DNA from 2 places in the Pseudomonas phytophila genome. Region 2 is predicted to be linked to the other one. Evidence: riboswitches for the same ligand, from Rfam matches in the RefSeq annotation. Region 2 holds a riboswitch; the other holds the start of a gene.
The links. A riboswitch is a leader RNA that binds a small molecule or an ion and turns the genes downstream of it on or off. The one in region 2 is predicted to bind manganese.
Positions count from the first base shown of each region.

Region 1: it holds a riboswitch for manganese, as region 2 does, so the genes downstream of both, K3169_RS24200 (TMEM165/GDT1 family protein) here and mntP (manganese efflux pump MntP) in region 2, are expected to answer to the same signal.

Region 1 is NZ_CP081201.1:5,355,064-5,364,612, forward strand. Features, by position in the region: gene K3169_RS24190 (2-hydroxyacid dehydrogenase) at 1-626, shown strand, start outside; gene K3169_RS24195 (class I SAM-dependent methyltransferase) at 855-1,853, shown strand; yybP-ykoY riboswitch at 1,894-2,013, shown strand; gene K3169_RS24200 (TMEM165/GDT1 family protein) at 2,102-2,686, shown strand; gene K3169_RS24205 (M48 family metallopeptidase) at 2,819-3,637, opposite strand; partial or broken gene K3169_RS29880 (HAMP domain-containing protein) at 4,949-5,152, shown strand; gene K3169_RS29885 (methyl-accepting chemotaxis protein) at 5,264-6,007, shown strand; gene K3169_RS24215 (SOS response-associated peptidase) at 6,106-6,735, opposite strand; gene K3169_RS24220 (putative signal transducing protein) at 6,793-7,065, opposite strand; gene K3169_RS24225 (CPXCG motif-containing cysteine-rich protein) at 7,065-7,247, opposite strand; gene K3169_RS24230 (1-acyl-sn-glycerol-3-phosphate acyltransferase) at 7,366-8,529, shown strand; gene K3169_RS24235 (hypothetical protein) at 8,679-8,885, shown strand; gene K3169_RS24240 (YajG family lipoprotein) at 9,087-9,549, opposite strand, start outside.
Region 2 is NZ_CP081201.1:1,190,826-1,200,374, forward strand. Features, by position in the region: gene K3169_RS05155 (PepSY domain-containing protein) at 1-154, shown strand, start outside; gene K3169_RS05160 (cytochrome b/b6 domain-containing protein) at 154-699, shown strand; gene K3169_RS05165 (sialidase family protein) at 738-2,036, shown strand; gene K3169_RS05170 (hypothetical protein) at 2,033-2,662, shown strand; gene K3169_RS05175 (LTA synthase family protein) at 2,686-4,719, shown strand; yybP-ykoY riboswitch at 4,953-5,124, shown strand; gene mntP (manganese efflux pump MntP) at 5,131-5,697, shown strand; gene K3169_RS05185 (methyl-accepting chemotaxis protein) at 5,846-7,351, opposite strand; gene K3169_RS05190 (NAD(P)/FAD-dependent oxidoreductase) at 7,797-9,095, opposite strand; gene K3169_RS05195 (MOSC domain-containing protein) at 9,378-9,549, opposite strand, start outside.

The DNA.
Region 1 (9,549 bases), 2.4 Mb from region 2:
TGCTGTTGGCCCTGGCGACCAGCCTGCCCGATTATCAGAAAGCGGTGCAGCAAGGCCTGTGGCAAAAGTCGAAACAGTTCTGCCTGCTGGACTTTCCCATCGTCGAACTGGAAGGCAAAACCCTGGGTTTGCTGGGGCATGGCGAACTGGGTAGCGCCGTCGCGAAACTGGCCGAAGCTTTTGGCATGCGCGTACTGCTGGGACAAATCCCTGGTCGCCCTGCCCGCCCGGATCGTTTACCGCTGGAAGAACTGTTGCCGCGGGTCGACGCGCTCACGCTGCACTGCCCGCTCAACGACGACACCCGCGACATGCTGGGGGCTCACGAGCTCAGCTTGCTCAAGCCTCACGCCTATGTGATCAATACCGCCCGCGGCGGACTGATCAACGAGCAGGCACTGGCTGATGCCCTGCGTGAGGGTCACCTGGGCGGCGCCGCCACCGACGTGCTCACGGTCGAACCGCCTACCGCGGATAATCCGCTGCTGTCAGGTGACATTCCCCGCCTGATCATCACGCCTCACAGTGCCTGGGGCGCTCATGAGGCACGGCAGCGGATCGTCAGTCAGGTGACTGAGAATGCGCTGGGGTTCTTCGCTGGCAAGCCGGTTCGGGTGGTGAGTTGATGTCACGATAAAGCCCTGCCATGTGGGAGTGATCGGGGTGGCGCTCCACTTCATTCGCGAATACGGTGCTTCAGCCGACGGGCATACATTGGATGCACCGGCCCTTTCGCGAATGAATTCGCTCCCACAGGTTTGTGTTTGCAGGCCAACATAGAATCTCCACAATTCTTAACAACTCCGACTGGCAACCCAAACTGTTAGACTCCGCGCTTTTTCGAGGAGCCCACCATGGACCCGCGCAGTGAAGTGTTACTCCGTCAGGCCGAATTGTTTCAGGGCTCCCTGCTGCTGGCGGGCCTGCCTGCAGACGATTTGCTGGGTCGCCTGCCAAACGCGCAGGGATGGTGCTGGCATGCGGGCGATCAAGCCGCGCTGGACGCTCGCTTCGAAGGTCGCAGCCATTTCGGAGTAACAGCCCCCGAGCAGCCATTCGAGGCCGCCGTAGTGTTTTTGCCCAAGGCGCGAGAACTGACCAACTACTTGCTCAATGCCCTCGCCTCGCGTCTGGCGGGACGTGAATTGTTTCTGGTCGGTGAAAAACGCAGCGGTATCGAAGCTGCGGCCAAACAGCTGAGTCCGTTTGGCCGAGCCCGCAAACTCGACAGCGCCCGCCATTGTCAGCTGTGGCAAGTCACCGTTGAAGATGCTCCGAAAGCGGCAACGCTGGAAAGCCTCGCCCAGCACTACGAAGTCGAAATGGAGGATGGCCCACTCAAGGTTGTCAGCCTGCCGGGCGTTTTCAGTCAGGGTCGACTGGATCGTGGCTCGGCATTGTTGCTGCAGAATATCGACAAGCTGCCCAGCGGCAATTTGCTCGACTTCGGCTGCGGCGCAGGCGTGCTGGGCGCTGCGGTAAAACGTCGCTACCCGCACAACAACGTGATCATGCTTGATGTGGACGCCTTCGCCACTGCCAGTACGCGTCTGACCCTTGCTGCAAACGGCCTTGAGGCCGAAGTCCTGACGGGCGATGGTATCGATGCAGCTCCCATGGGTTTGAGCACGATTCTGAGCAATCCGCCGTTCCACGTCGGGGTTCATACCGACTATAAAGCGACCGAGAATCTGCTGAGAAAAGCACGCCAACATCTGAAATCAGGCGGCGAACTGCGGCTAGTTGCCAATAGCTTCCTGAAGTACCAACCGATCATTGAGGAGCATTTTGGCGTGTGTGCGATCAAGGCTGAGGGCAACGGCTTCCGGATCTATCGTGCCAAGCGGGCTTGAAAATAAGCACTTGCCGAAAGCGAAAGCTGAAGGCAGAATCCGCTCCGTCCTAGGGGAGTAGTCTCCCACGAGCGCCATGCTCGTCCGGTACGCATCAACATACTTGGTCCTCAGACCATGGTGCGTACGACCCCGAATCCGCTCAGACGGATCGGTGGTTTGACAAGACCTATGACACGAACACCTTACCCGGGGCGGGGAGGCTGTACGTGTCATAGCCGTGTCGACCCGCCCCTTAGGAAAACCTGATGCTGGAATCCCTGTTGGTCCCCACCGCTGTTGTCGCGCTTGCCGAAATAGGTGACAAGACCCAACTTCTTGCCCTTATTCTGGCAGCTCGCTTTCGCAAGCCATGGCCAATCATCGCTGGCATCGTTGCCGCAACCCTGGCTAACCACGCCGCCGCCGGTGCCGTTGGCGCCTGGTTTGGCAGCTTCTTCTCCGACGCCACCCTGCACTGGATTCTCGCCGCGAGCTTCACGGCGACGGCGCTATGGACGCTGGTTCCAGACAAAATGGATGACGACGAGGCCAATACCGCACGCAAGTTTGGCCCGTTCATGACCACGCTAATCGCGTTCTTCATCGCCGAGATCGGCGACAAGACGCAAATCGCCACGGTCATGCTCGCCGCGCAATATTCCTACCTGTGGCTGGTCATTCTGGGTACGACGCTGGGTATGTTGCTGGCCAACGTGCCAGTGGTACTGGCAGGTAATTTCGCGGCCGAAAAACTCCCGCTGACCTTGATCCGCCGTCTGGCGGCTGGCGCCTTCTTCGTGCTCGCGCTGGTTGCGGTTTACAAGGCAATGCAGGTGAGTGGCTGGGTTTAGAAACTGCAAAGCGTTGTTCGTTGAACCCGTAGGACCGGCTTCAGCCGGGAGGACATTCTTCCAGATAACAATATGCAACGAGTGTACTGGCATCCTCCCGGCTAAAGCCGGTCCTACAGAAAGCGCTTCAACTCAGGATTTTGGGGCAGCGTTATACAACGGCATCACCTTGGGAATTGCGGCTTGCAACGAAGCAATACGGCTTTCCGAAGCCGGGTGAGTGCTCATGAATTCAGGTTGTGAACCGCCTGAGTTCTGGGTCATTTTCTGCCAAAGGGTGATAGCGGCATTCGGGTTGTAACCCGCACGGGCTGCCAGCTCCAGGCCGAGCAGATCTGCTTCATTTTCGTTACCGCGACTGTTAGGCAGCGTCAGACTGTAATTCACCACGGTATCGGCCAGCGCCATGCTGTCCTGCCCCAGGCCCAGAATGGCACCCGCCCCTTGCTTGGCCATCGCAACGCCGTAGGCCTTGGACATCGACTCGCGTCCATGCTCGCGCAGGGCGTGGGCGATTTCGTGGCCCATCACGGCCGCGATCTCATCGTCAGTCAGCTTCAACTTGTCGATCAGACCGGTGTAGAAAATGATCTTGCCGCCGGGTCCGCAGTTGGCATTCAACTCATCACTTTTGATCAGATTCACTTCCCACTGCCACTGCGCAGAATCCGGGCGCAACTTGGGTGCCTGACCGATCAGGCGGTCGGCAATGGCATGCACGCGCTTGGCATTGGCGCTGGTCGTGTCCAGCACGCCTTTGGTCGACGCCTCGCCAACGGTTTCTTTATAGGACTGGGCATACATCTGATTGACCTCATCGGTCGAGAGCATGCTGAACATGTATTGCTTGCGCTCTACACCGACCGAATCGCCACTGGTGGTATTCACGGCCTGACACCCGCCAAGCAGCAAGGCGGCACTCAAGGCACATAGAGCAAATTTCTGACGCATGATGGATCTCCCTTTGAACATGGCGCTCATCCTAGGCGGTGAACGACGGATGCGCCAGATGCTGGCTGACAGCGGCTTTGTCCGCGCGGACCCATTATGGTTCCCGCTTGCCTCATACCCGTAAACGACACATCGGCACGATCCACGCCATTTGTCGGACCGTTACTCATGAATCCAGAAATAAATGCCGATAGCGATAGATAGCGTTAAGCCATGCATGGAGCTCTCATGAAGTTCAAATCGATCCAGTCTTCCATCGCAGCGCTGGCGGGTGCGATTGTCCTTTCTGTCGTCGCCGCCCTGGTGCTCTACTCGGTTTTCGCTAACGAACGCACTCAGGAACTGATGGATGAGCGAACTCAGTCCCTCTTCGAACATGTCATGGAACAGCGTCTCAGCGCACTGGTTCAAACCCAGGCCAGCGAGATAAAACGCGAGCTGGAAGCGCCGTTGCTGATCACCGCAGGCCTGGCCCAAGTCAACGCATTGCTGGGCGTTACCGACAAAGCAGGCGAACCACAGCTGAAAGCCAGCCGTGAGCAACTGCTCAACATGCTGCGCCACACCGTAGAACAGAATCCGAAAGTGCTGGGTGCTTACATCGGCTGGGAGCCGAAAGCGCTAAATAATGATGATGCTGCCTACGTTGGCTCATCCACCACCGGCGCCGACCCGGCAACCGGTCGCTTCATGCCATGGTGGTATCGCAATACCGATGGATCGCTGGCCCTGGAAAAACTGGCCAGCCTGGAAGACACCAAATTGCTCTCCACCGGTGTGCGCGCCAGCGAGTACTACATGTGCTCGCGCGATACCAAAAAGCCCTGCGTCATTGACCCTGCGCCCTACAAAGTCGGTGACAAGATGGTGATGCTGTCCTCTTTCATTGAACCCATCATGGTCAACGGAACATTTCAAGGCATCGTCGGCGCGGACCTGTCGGTCAACTTCATCCAGGACATGCTGACTACCGCTGACAAAAAACTGTACGACGGCGCAGGTGAGATGGCATTGATCTCCACTGGCGGTTCGCTGGTGGCTTACACCAAAGACGCCAGCAAGCTGGGAGATAAAGCGACGACCATCCTTGATGCCAACGAAGTCGAGAACCTGAAGAAGATTGCTGCAGGCGAGGTGCTTTACGACATCGACCGGGACCACGGCCACATTGAGGTCTACATGCCCTTCAGTATCGGCACGACCGAGGCGCGCTGGACCTTGATGATTCAGGTGCCTCTTGAGGCCGTCATGACGGACGTGAAGAAGCTTCACGATGACCTGGAAGAGCAACGCAAAGACGACGTGTTCGGTATGGCCTTGGTCGGTCTTCTTATTGCTGCACTGGGACTGGTGGTGATTTGGCTGGTGTCCCGCGGTATCGCGAAACCGCTCAAACAAATGGTGCTGATGCTGGACGATATCGCCCAGGGCGAAGGCGATCTGACCCGCCGTCTGAAAAGTGACCGGGTGGATGAAGTCGGCCAGATCGCGATTCGCTTCAATACGTTCCTGAGCAAGCTGCAGGCCATGATCACTCAGGTGGTCGCCTCTGTGCAGAAGGTCAGCGACTCCTCGGAACACACTGCCGACATCGCCATACGCACCAATCAGGGCGTGCATAAGCAAATGTCGGAAATCGAACTGGTTGCCACCGCTGTTCACCAGATGACAGCCACCGCGCAGGACGTCGCCCGTAACGCTACCCAGGCGGCGCAAGCGGCGAGCCATGCCGACGGCGCTGCCAGCCAGGGGATGAAAATCGTACAGAACACCTCGAACTCCATCAGCGCCCTTGCGTCGGAGATCGGCCGCGCTGTAGGGGTGGTTCAGACACTCGCTGCCGACAGTGAAAACATCAACGCGATCCTGACTACCATTCGCGGCATTGCCGAGCAGACCAACCTGCTGGCTCTGAACGCCGCCATCGAAGCCGCGCGCGCAGGTGAGCAGGGTCGAGGCTTTGCCGTGGTTGCCGATGAAGTGCGCAATCTGGCGCAGAAGACGCAGCAGGCGACTCAGGAAATCCAGTCCATGATCCAGCAACTGCAAAACGGCACTCGCCAGGTGGTGCAGGTGATGGAGCAAAGCCAGGGCAAGACAGAAGAAAGTGTCGGCCATGCGGCTGAAGCCGCGCAGGCACTGGAAACCATCACCAAAGCGGTCTCGGTCATCAACGACATGAACACCCAGATCGCCAGCGCCGCCGAAGAGCAGAGCTCGGTCGCCGAGGACATCAACCGTAACGTGACAAACATTGGCGAGGTGGCCAACGAAGTTGCGAGCGGCGCGGACGAATCCAGCCAGGCCAGTGCGGAACTGACCAAACTGGCCGAGCAACAGCGGCGGTTAATCAACCAGTTCAAGGTGTAAGGGCCCGCGCGGCAAATGGCTTTAATCTTCCGGATTGAACCCAATCCTGTAACCTCGGTGAGCGCCCGCAAGTCCTGTGTTTGTTCCTGCAGCAACCATCACAACGGCGTCAAACACTCCGGCGCGTTTAACTTCGGGTCGTTGACAAGATTTGCCAACGGGCGCTCGCGCAGAGAGGTTTGCGGGGCGGCGAGCAAGGCTTGCAAGGTCGGCAGCGGCGTGTCGGCCGCCAGCCAGTCCTTCTGCCCTTGCGCGTCCAGAATCAACGGACGCCGCTGACTCGCGGCCAGTTGCGTAACCACCGCGACACTCAGGTACGTATGGCCCTGCACCGGATAAGCTTCCCAGATCGCTGCAAAAAACAGCGCTGAGCCCTCCCCCGGCGTCAACCAGAATGGGCGTTTGCGCGTCGTGCCGCGCCATTCATAAAAGCCATTGGCGGGCAGCAGGCAGCGGCGCAAGCGAAAGGCCTCGCGAAACATGGGTTGCTCGGCAATGGTTTCAGCACGGGCATGGGCCGGGGTTCGCGATAGATCAGTCAGCCAGGGTGGCGTCAGACCCCAACGCGCCCGGGCCAGTTCCAGATCGCCGTCAGTTCCAGCGATGGCGCGCAACATGAGCACCGAATCCGCTGGTGAGATATTCCATTGCGCCTGTTGGTCAACCGGAAAACCGGGCAAGGCCGCGAAAGCGGGCGTCCAACGAAACAGCGCATAACGTCCACACATGGGGCAACAAAACTCGTTTGGACGTGCCGAGCGGTGAAGAAAAGGCGCTTACGCCACTCAACACACCAGCACATCAGGGAAATTGTCCGGCTCATCACCGGGCTCGCCTCCAGAGAAGGGCAGCGCCGCATTGTACTCAGTGATCAACTGCCGCGCCCGCTCGACCTCATCGTTATCCACCAGCAGGCCCAATAGCCCGAGGGCCGGCAACTCGCCAAGGGCACCCAGCAAGTGCCCACCGGTCAGGTGCGCTTCAATTCCCTCGCTGGCGAGCATGCCTTGCAACAGCTCGCCTTCCATCAGATTTTCAGGCTCGTAGACTTTCTGCATCACTCGTTCTCGCTGCGAACATCCAGATTCCAGTCTTCACCATCGGTTTGCAGGTCGAATACGATGGGCCGACAGCATACCGGGCAATCCTCAATGTACTGCTGATCACCGCCGGACAGATCCAGCACGGCCTCAACAGGCTCACCGCAGTAAGGGCAGTCGTAACTCTGAATTTCCTGCATCGAGGTCTCCGGGTTCAGTTGTGCGTATAATCGCGCTCTTTGAAGGCTCCGATAGAGTCTGGACGCAATTTCCAGACCCGGCCTCCCCTATTTTTGTCACCCTTAACAAGAGAGCATGATGGGCGAATTTGATGCCATCCGACCTTACAACGACGCTGAAGTCTCAGCGGTACTTGAGCGTTTGCTCAGCGACAAAGAATTTCTATCGATCCTGACCCGCTTCCGCTTCCCTAAACTGGCGGGCGCTTTGGGCTGGGCATTACAACCGATCATTGCCCGCAAACTGCGCCGTCAGTTCGTTGGTATCAATTCGGTCGCTACTTTGCAGGACAAGGTCGAGTACTACGTCGATCACACCATTGAGCGCGCTACCGACGGTGTGACCTACACCGGTGTCGAGCAGTTCAAATCCGGCAGCGCCTATCTGTTTCTGGCCAACCACCGCGACATCGTGATGGACCCGGCCTTCGTCAATTACGCGGTTTACCACGCTGGCCTGCCAACACCGCGCATCGCGATTGGCGACAACCTGCTGCAAAAACCGTTTGTCAGCGACCTGATGCGCCTGAACAAAAGCTTCATCGTGCATCGCTCTATCGCCGGGCGTCGGGAAAAGATGGCGGCTTATCAGTTGTTATCGGCTTACATCAACCACTCGATTCGCAATGACTGCCAGTCGATCTGGATTGCCCAGGCCGAAGGCCGTGCCAAGGACGGTGATGACCGTACCGAGTCGGCGATCCTCAAGATGTTCCATATGAGCCGCAAGGACGAGCCGTTCGCCGAGGTGATCAAGTCACTGAACCTGACGCCAGTGTCGATCAGCTATGAGTACGATCCTTGCGACCAGGCCAAGGCCCGGGAGCTTTACATTCGCGCGACGACCGGCAGTTACACCAAAGTGCCGGGCGAAGATGATGTCAGCATCGCCTTGGGTATTACCGGCTATAAAGGCCGTGTCCACGTGAACTTCGCACCGCCCATTACCGAGCTGTTCGAAGACACCAAGGCGCTGGCGACGGAAATGGACCGGCAGATTCTCGGCGGATACCGCCTGTTCCCGGTGCATTACCTGGCGTATGCACAATGGGCCGATGCGGATTCGTCGCTCAACGTGCCATTGGCCAAGGATGTATTTGCCGCGCCGGAGCTGGCAAAGGCTCAGGAAGAATGGCAACGCCGTCTCGACGAGTGCCCGGCAGAGCATCGTCCTTACCTTATCCAGCAATACGCGACGCCGGTGCGCAATCAGTATCGCGTCAAGGCTGGTATCCCGCTCTGATCCTGCTGATGGTAAAAGGCGCTGATATTCAGCGCCTTTTTTATGCCCGAAACTTGTCAGACAATTTTCATTATCGTCATGTGAACGTAACCTGATCCGGGCACTGTATGGCTCCTTCGAGGAAGAACTTCGACCCAATGGAGCTTCACATGCTGCACGCCAAAAACCAGGACCGCCTTTATCTGATTGCCCCTAGCGATGAACAGGAAGCCCTGATCGATGCCTGGTCCTTCAATGTTCAGGATCGTCACTGGCTCGTGTATTGCGCCCTTGGTGGTCACCAGCACCACGACCTGCCAGACATGGATCTGCAGACGGGATTCAGCTTTCTGGATTTTTATCAGCAGGCGGCTTGAGCCTGAACGAAGATCATAGAAAGGAAAAACTCTAACTGCGGGAGCCGAGCTTGCTCGCGATAAGGCTGGACGCGGTTTACGTTAAATCGTGTACAGCTTTATCGCGAGCAAGCTCGGCTCCTACTGAAGACTGAGTTCAGACATGCAAAAAAAGCCCGGCATCTCGCGAGAGAGCCGGGCTTTTTTACAACAGCGCAGGTTTTACTGAGCCAGCGTGTTGCCGATGGTCTGATCCTGGAACAGACGCGTCAGGGCATCGCTCAACACGTCACTGACCAGACGGGTATTGGTTTCCTGATTCGGCGCCATGCCGAAACGCTGATCAAGCGAAGCGGCATAACGACCGGCGTAAGCGCGGCCATTGTTCTTCACTTCGGCACGGAATGTAGTGCTGATAGTCGCTTCAGTCACATACAGGCCTTCTTTCGGCGATTGGTACTTAAGATCCGCCAGAGTAATAGTCAGCTGTGGACCGCCGCCGTTAGGCGACGGGGTGAAGCCCAGCAACCGCACGGCAGCTTCTGCCTGAGCCTGCAACTTGGGCAAGACGTCAGCACTGGATACGCTAACGGCGCTGGTTTCCGGATACATACCACCGCGAGTACCCAGGGTCGGGCTTGGACGACCATCGACCACACGCACCATCACAGGCTGACCACGACCT
Region 2 (9,549 bases):
GCAACTCAAGGCTCAGGGTTACGAGATCAGCAAGTTCAAAGTCACTGACGGCAACTGCTACGAAATCTACGGCTTCGACAAAGAAAAGCGCAAAGTCGAGATCTACCACGATCCGGTCACCGGCAAAGCCGTGAAGACCGAGATCAAGGGCTGATGAGCCGTCCCACCCTACGCCTGTGGGACCCGCTGGTGCGGCTGTTCCACATTTCCCTGGCCGGTGTGTTCGTCGCCAACTACTTCTTCAATGAGGCTGGTGACGATTGGCATGTCTGGCTGGGTTACTACGCGGTTGCCTGGCTGGTGGTGCGTGTGGTGTGGGGTTTCATCGGACCGCGCAGTGCGCGCTGGTCCGATTTCTGGCCGACGCCTGCGCGTTTGCGTGCCCATGTGAGTTCGCTGCTCAGGCGTCAGCCGGAACATCGGCTGGGGCATTCGCCGCTGGGCGCGCTGGTCATGGTGCTGATGATGGTGATGATTTTCGGCATCGGTCTGACGGGATGGTTGATGACCGAAGTAGATGCCTTGTGGGGCGCAGACTGGCCTCAGCAGATTCATGAAACGCTGGCTGACGGCCTGGCGTGGGTGGTGTGCCTGCATATAGCGGCGGCACTGTTTGAGAGTTATCAGGTGAAGGACAACCTGCCGTTGTCAATGATCACCGGCCGACGGCGGCCTCTCGCCGACGAGTCCCGTGATTGAGTCCAGACATTTTGCCTTCGCGGTTGTGATCAATACTCATGCGACTGACTTCTTTCAATGTACCTGTCTTGAGTGCATATCTTGCGCTCGCTCTGGTTTTCCTCGGCGCATGGCTCAGCCATCCGCAGCACAGGCTGTCCGGTTTCGCCGTTGCCCCGGTCCTCACACCGGCTTCAGGCGTTGCGGCTAAAGCCAGTTATAACACCCGCTTCGCATCGTCTGACCTGGATGATTTCGTACATTCCTCGGCAGTGACCGCATTGCCTGGTGGCGACCTGATGTCGGTGTGGTTCGCGGGCACTCGTGAGGGGGCGGGCGATGTCGAAATTCGCGCCTCGCGATTCGATGCGAGCTCAGGCGAGTGGGGCGATGAGCAAGTGCTAGCGACCCGTCAGTCCACTCAGGAGGGCACCGGTAAATACATTCGCAAACTCGGTAACCCGGTGGTTGCCCTGGCACCGGACCAGCGCTTGTGGCTGTTCTATGTGTCCGTATCGGTAGGCGGCTGGGCAGGCAGTTCAGTCAACGTGATGGTCTCCGAGGACATGGGTAAGAACTGGTCGCAGCCACGGCAATTGGTCACCTCGCCGTTTCTCAATATCAGCACCTTGGTGCGTGCCGCGCCGGTATTTCACGCCGACGGTTCGATCGGCCTGCCGGTTTATCACGAGTTTCTGGGCAAGTTCGCCGAATACCTTTACCTCAGCGCCAATGGCGATGTGATCGACAAATTCCGCATCAGCCGCGGCACGAACTCTCTGCAGCCAACCGTGGTGCCGCTGGATGACAAGCGCGCGGTTGCGTTGCTTCGCTACGCCGGCAATACGCATCACAAAGTGCTCGCCAGTCGCACCGAAGATGGCGGTCAGACCTGGAGCGAGCCGCTGCCCCTTGCGCCGAGCAACCCCAACTCTTCGCTGGCGGCCGTCGGTACCCCTGGCCGCGGCTTGTTGGTTGCGCTGAACGACCTGCGCGACGGTCGTTTCAAATTGAGCCTGTACGGCACGGACGAGCAGATGGATCACTGGACCTCTGTGATCGATCTCGACAAGTCCCCCGATCCGCAGGGCAATCCATTTTCCTTTGATGCCTACAAGGAAATCATCGGCGAAGGTTTCCGGGCCTCCAGTGGTGAACGCCGTCATCCGTTGGAGGAGGCGTTCCTGAGCAACCTCGATCAGCGCGTTTGCTCACCGCAAGGCTGCGATTTCGAGTACGAGTACCCGTACTTCATCCGCAGCCCTGAAGGCATCTACCACTTGGTGTATTCGTGGAATAACACCTTCATCAAACACGTCAGCTTCAATGAAGCCTGGCTGGCGGAGCAACTGCTGTGATGTCTCTATGGCAAGCCCATCTGTTTTTCAGTCTGGCGCTGTTCCTTCTGGTTGCACCGTTGGCACCGAGTCTGAAGTCACGCCTGATTATTCTGGCTGGATTTTCAGCCTTGGGCTTTGTCAGCCTCAATGGTCTTTCGCTGGCGGCCTATGTACGCAGCTTTACCGATGATCTGGCGATCACCACCGCGATTGTCCTTGTCTGGTTCAGCTTGCAGCGCCTGGGCATGAAACTGCCAGGAGTGGCTCGACCTGGCGCCGTCGTGGTGGTTGTTTTTGCTGCCCTGGCATTGGTCCTTTACCCGGCTACTTTGGGCCTCAGCTACAGCGATCCTTATCGTCTGGGCTTTAATCCGCGGCCCCTGATCATTGCTGTTGCGGTCATCGCGTTTGGTTTGTTGTACCTGCGTAATGGCCTGGGTGTGGTGATGCTGGCAGGCGCAACACTGGCCTTCGCGGTGCGCGGCAAACCTTCGGAAAACTACTGGGACTACCTGATCGACCCGTTGCTGGCGTTGTATTGCTTTGTGGCGCTGGTAGTGATGGTCGTGCGTGGCATCTATCGTCGCTGGCGCATTCGCCAGCCATTAACGCTATCAAACGGCAAGCCGGTTTCGGGCTTGTGAGTGCGACGTTCAAGGGGATGAAAATGGGGTGGCTGCAATCACGGCGCTTGCTGTATTGGCTGGGCGTGACCGTGCTGTTTTTCGTGCTGCTGAGCGTGTTGCGGCTGGTGTTTTTCTTCGGTTTTTCCGGCGTTGATCCTGCCAGTCTGAGCACTGACAACACGGTCGCACAGACGCTGGGCATCGGCTTCCGGTTCGACTTGCGTCTGGCTTTGCTGTTGGCGTTGCCTCTCGTTGTGCTGCTGTGGATTCCTCGCTGGAACCTGCTGAACGTCAAAACGATGCGTTGGTTGGCGCGGGTGTATCTGGCGGTTGTACTGGCGTTGGTCACTCTGGTTTACATCGTCGACTTCGGGCATTACGCGTATCTGGGTGTGCGGATCAACGCGAGCGTTATGCGTTATCTGGACGACGCGCAGATTTCCCGGGACATGCTCTGGCAAACCTATCCGGTGCTGTGGATCACCGCCAGTTGGCTCGCCGGTATCGGGGTCATAATCGCGGCCTTCATCGGGTTGGAGCGGCTGACCCTTGAGCGTCAGGCCAGGCCGATCAAGCGTTGGTCCGTCGCGTTTGGCGCAGTGCTCGTGACCATGGCCACGTTGTTGGGGCTGCTGGGACGGGTTGAAAACCTCAATCTGGAAAACCCGGTACCGCTGCGCTGGAGCGATGCGTTCTTTTCCGGCAACAGTCAGGTTGCCGCGCTAGGGTTGAACCCGGTGCTTTTCCTTTATGACACGCTCAAAGTCGGGCAATCGCGTTACGACGAAGACGTGGTGCGTGAGCACTATCCAGTGGTCGCTGATTATCTGGGCGTCGATAAACCAGACCCGCAAAGCCTGACCTTCAAGCGTCAGCAAGATGTGCAGCCATACAACGTAGCTGCCACGCGGCCGCCGAACGTGGTGTTTGTCATGCTTGAGTCCTTGGGCACCAGTGCGGTGGGGGCATACGGTAATCCGCTCAACCCGACCCCAAATCTGGATCGGCTGGCTCAGCAAAGCTGGTTCTTCCGGCATTTCTATGTGCCCGTGACGGGAACGGCCAAAACTGTATGGGCAAGCATTACCGGGGTGCCCGATGTGACCCGTCAGGAAACCGCGACCCGACACCCGATGCTGACCCGGCAAAACACACTGATCAACGACTTCAAGGGCTACGAGAAGCTGTACATGATTGGCGGCAACTCCGGTTGGGCCAACATGAATGCTCTGATCCGCCGCAGCATCGTCGACATTCGACTCTATGACGAGCGTGACTGGCATTCGCCTGTGGTGGATGTCTGGGGGATTTCCGATCTGGATCTGTTCAAGGAAGGCGACCGAATCCTGCGCGCGCTGCCCAAGGACCAGCCGTTCTTCGCCTATTTGCAGACGGCAGGCAATCACCGGCCGTTTACCATTCCCAAGGAAAACGACGGTTTTGAAGTCAGCAAACTGACCCTCGAACAAGTTCAGGCAGCGGGCTCGCGCAGCGTCGAGCAATACAACGCGGTGCGCTTGCTGGACTTCAATATCGGGCGGCTGATGGAACTGGCCAAGGCTGGCGGTTACTACGAGAACACGATTTTTGTCCTGTTTGGCGACCACAACACCCGTATCAGCCAGATCCCGCACATGCCTCCGGCCTTTGAACAGTTAGGCCTGGAGAGCAACAACGTGCCGATGTTGATCCACGCACCAGGCTTGATAGGGACAAAGGTGGTGGAAGAGGCGGTCGGGTTGGCGGACTTGTTGCCCACCGTGGCAGGTATGGCGGGTATTCCGTTCAGCAATGGCGCCATGGGGCGGGATATACAGCAACCTGCGCCGGAAGGAGAGCGTGTCGTGCCATTGGTATTGCGCGAAGGTACGTTCCCGTTAATTGGTGGCGTGACCCGGCATTTCCTCTTGCAGATGGAACACGACGGCACATCCCCGACGCTGCATGACCTGGCCTCGGCAACCCCGCTGGAGGATGTTGCCGGTCAGCATCCGGAGGAGTTCAGTCGCTTGCGTGCGTTGACCCTCGGGCTGCATGAAAGCGCGCGATTGATGTTGTACCGGAATGTGCAGTGAGCCTGGGCGTGGCTATGTCATCGCTTAGTCACTGCAACTCGATTGCTTGAACTGCAATGCATTTACCCGTGGGAGCTGGGCTTGCCCGCGATAAGGTATAGGTGATCTACCTGCAGAATCGAGGTGTCCTTATCGCGGGCAAGCCCAGCTCTCACAGAGAAAGTGTTCCTCCTGTACAACCGAAAATTTGTGAAGTGTTTGACGATATTTTCATGCCCGGAACGGGTATGATGCCCACCTTCGTTGGGGAGTAGCCTGCTGCTGAGTTATCTCAGGAGCGTTCGTATCAACATTCTCGGCAGCAGCCGTGGTACGAACACCTTTTTTGGTTGGCGAGACCAGCGACATATCCATGCCTAAAGTCGGGCGTGTGGATGTGTCGTTGACTCATAGCCCGACTGGAAGTAAACCGTGAGCCCCATTTCTCTCATATTCGTTGCCCTGGCCATGTCCACGGACGCTTTTGCAGCGGCCATCGGTAAAGGCTCCAGCCTGCACAAACCCCGTTTTATCGAAGCGCTGCGCACCGGTGTTATTTTCGGTGTGATTGAAGCCATCACGCCCGTCATCGGCTGGGCGATTGGCAATGCGGCCAGCAGCTTCGTTGAAAGCTGGGACCACTGGATCGCCTTCACGCTGCTGCTGGTTCTCGGCTTGCACATGATTTACAACGGCGTGAAGCAGGACGATGAAGAGCCCGAGGAGAAAGCGGGTCAGCATTCGTTTCTGATTCTGGCCGTTACTGCTTTCGCCACCAGCATCGACGCGCTGGCCGTCGGGGTTGGCTTGGCATTTGTAGACGTGAATATTCTGGTCGCAGCGGCGGCAATCGGTCTGGCGACCATGACCATGGTCACCATTGGTGTGATGCTGGGCCGGGTATTGGGCACCATGGTCGGCAAGCGCGCCGAGATTATTGGCGGTGTGGTGCTGATACTGGTCGGCGCGACGATCTTGTATGAGCACTTGTCGGCGTAGTCAACGCGAGCATTTTGTAGGAGCTGACGAGCAGCGCGAGGCTGCGAAGCATTCATCCTGGCAGACCGCAATCGCAGCCTTCGGCAGCTCCTACAGGTCCAGTATTTGCCGCGAGACAGCGCGGCAGAAAGAGATAGCGTCTCAGCAATTACAGCTGTTTTTTCACCGCAAACGCCGCGCCCAGCGCCTCAAGCCGGTTCGCCATCGGCGAGAGGTCTTTGCTGCACTGGACGAGGGTAACGACATCCGTGGCATTGTTCTGCGCAATGGCGTGGACCGCGGTCAAGCGATCATTGATACCCACCGATGCAGCGGATTGCTGCTCAGTGGTGCCTGCGATCAGTACGTTCAGCCGGCGGATCTCCAACACATCGGCAACGGTGCTTTTCAATAGCTCAGAGCCCAGTTGACTGGCCTGTACGCAACGACCGACTTCTTCGCCGCTGGTACGCATCGAGTCCGCTGCGGTGCGGCTTTCCTTCTGCAACGATTCAACGATCTGGCGAATTTCGTCCACCGAGCCTGCTGTCTTCTGCGCCAGGCCGCGAACCTCATCGGCCACTACGGCAAATCCGCGGCCCTGCTCACCGGCGCGGGCAGCCTCAATGGCGGCATTCAGCGCCAACAAATTGGTTTGCTCGGCGATTTCACGGATTACGTTGATCACCTTGCCAATCTTTTCTGCCTGTTCGGCCAGCGACTGCACGCTCAGATTGGCGCCGCTGATGGAGGACTCCAGGTTGGCGATATCCTTGCTGGCCTGATCCACCGACTCACGACCTTTTACCAACTGATCATTGGCTTTGTTGGCACCCTGATGAGCCTGGCTGGCGTGTTGCGAGATGTCGTCCAGAGCCGTGGTAAGCGACTGCATGGCGTCGACCATACGAGTGATTTCCGCCAGTTGCTGCTGCGCGCCTTTGTCCAGCGTTTCGCCGGTGACAGAGAGCTTGCGACCCATGTCGCTCAACCCGCGGGTCTCGTGAATGACGCCGCCAACGGTGTGGGTGATTAACGTCAGGAAATCATCAAAGCGCTGTGCAGAGTGTGTGCCGGCACGATTTTCAGTGACGGCTGTTCTGTTATCCAGGCGCGTTGCCGCCTGCAGGATCTTGTCCAGCAGATCCTGGCTTTCTTTGGCCGCGCTATAGCTGTGAATGGCGAGATAAATCAGGATGGCGCTTTCCGCGACGACATAGGCCGCGTGAATGAAGATCACACCCCAGCCGCCGTGATGTTGCATCACGTACACCGGGTAGCCTTGATGTTGCAGCACATGAAACAACAGGTGGTGAACCGCGATGGTGGCCGCAGCGACAACGATGGGCAGCCAGTCCCGGTAAAACGTCAGGACGGCCAACAGCGCGAAAATCCCGAAGTGGACTTCAATGACGCCTTGGGTCTGGTTGATGTGCAGGCCCGCCATGACCATCAGGGCCACGCCCGTCAGGCAACGAAACAAGCGGGTGCCACGCAGTGTCGGGTAAAGCGCGGTCATCGCCAGAGCGGTGCCGCCACCGACCAGAATGGCCTGGCCAAAGGTCGAGTAAATAGTCGCCAGCCCCAGGGCGTAGACAAAACATATCCACAGGAGCCCTAGCATGATGCGGTCGGCTTTACGGTAATGATCAGTGAAGCGGGGCACCGTCGACATAACGCAAATCCTCAACATCCATTTCATGAAACCGCATGGACGCCGAGTATGCCTGTGTCGGTTGGACTAAAGAAGCGGAATGCCATTACTGGTGCAGTTGCTGCACACAATGGATCTGGGGGAGGGGCGCTGTCGTGCGCCAAACGCGGACCTGTGGGAGATTCTATGATCGCCTGCAATCCCGTAGGACTGGCTTTAGGCGGGAGAGCGGTATTTCTGGCGAATAATATGTGGTGAATGTCCCGACGCTCTCCCGGCTAAAGCCGGTCCTACTGAATAGCGCGGTCTATGTGGGAGCGAGGCTTGCCCGCGATGAGGCTGGACGCGACCTAAAGTGAACCGCGTCCAGCCTCATCGCGGGCAAGCCTCGCTCCCACATAGCCCAGAGTTTGCTGCGCTAATGCGCGGCATCGGAGATCAGGTAGCTACAGAAAAAGAGCGGTTATTAATGCAGCTTCATCCGCGGCTCGGTCCCTTTGCCGATACGGCTGCCGAGCATCAGCATCAGCGTGCGGAAGGTGCCGTAAAGCGCCATCTGGTGCATGCGGTACAGGGAAACGTAGAACATCCGCGCCAGCCAGCCTTCGAGCATGACGCTGCCGGTCAGGTTGCCCATCAGATTACCCACTGCCGAGAATTTCGACAGCGATATCAGCGAGCCGTAATCGGTGTATTTGTATTCCGGCAGCGACTTGCCTTCGATACGCAGCTTGAGGGATTTGACCAGCAGTGACGCTTGCTGATGCGCCGCTTGTGCGCGAGGCGGCACGTTACGGTCCGAGCCTTTCTGTGGGCAGGCTGCGCAATCGCCGAACGCGAAGATGTTTTCGTCGCGTGTGGTCTGCAGCGTTGGGAGCACTTGCAGCTGGTTGATGCGGTTGGTTTCCAGCCCGTCGATTTCCTGCAGGAAGGCCGGTGCACGAATGCCTGCCGCCCAGACCTTGAGCGTGGCCGGAATCACCAACCCACTGGCGGTGATCAGCGAGTCGGCCGTGACTTCACTCACGGCGGCATCGGTCAGCACCGTAACGCCGAGTTTCTCCAGGGTTTTATGCACCGGCCCGCCGATGCGTTCAGGCAATGCAGGCAATACCCGCGGGCCTGCTTCGATGACAGTGATGCGCAGGTTTTCCGGCTTGATCTTGCCCAATCCGTAAGCCGCGAGTTCGTGAGCCGCGTTGTGCAGTTCAGCCGCCAGCTCGACGCCAGTAGCACCTGCACCGACGATGGCCACGGTGATTTCCTGGGTGTGGTCGACTTGCCCGGCGTGAGCGCGCAGGTAGTGGTTAAGCAACTGCTGGTGGAATTTCTCAGCCTGCTTGCGCGAATCAAGGAACAAGCAGTGCTCGGCGGCGCCAAGCGTGTTGAAGTCGTTTGTGGTGCTGCCTACCGAAATCACCAGCGAGTCGTAATCCAGGCTGCGCGCAGGAACCAGTTCCAGACCGTTTTCATCCAGCGTGGCGGCCAGATGAATTTGCCGCGCCTCACGGTTCAGTCCCGTCATTTTGCCGAGCTGGAACTGAAAGTGGTTCCACTTGGCCTGAGCCACATAATTCAGCTCATCCTCATAGGAGTTGAGCGAACCTGCCGCGACTTCGTGCAGCAGCGGTTTCCAGATGTGGGTCAGGTTGGCGTCGACCAGGGTCACGCTTGCCGTGCCTTTCTTGCCCAGGGTTTTACCCAGGCGGGTCGCCAGCTCCAGACCGCCAGCGCCGCCGCCAACGATGACAATACGATGAGTCATAGGGATATCTCATAAGGTTTAAGGAATTCGGGGGGAGTGAGTTGATCCTCGCGAGCGCTGTCTTGCTGCTGCTCAGAGCGTCAGATAACTCAACAAAAGGCTCGACACGTCCAGGCCAACCACCATTGCAGCCACCCCGAAAAGGAGCAGCCAGGGACAAATGGCCGGCGCTCGACTTGGTCGTGGGGGCTTGCAGGTACTCTTCGACACATGCTTCGACACGCGTTTGGTCGTTGGGTTTCAGGCGACTGGACATGAGCGTCTCAGAAAAGGGCGCAGCGGTTATTCGGCAATCAGTTCCAGCGGTTCGACCCGCAGCGAATCGTCCAGACGAATGATGCCGCTTTGTATCACTCGCGCAGTAATTCCGCCATGCCCACGTACTGCCTGAAAGGTGCCGTGCCCAAGACGCTGTTCCAGCCGGGCGCAAGGCTGGCACCAACCGGTGGTTTCC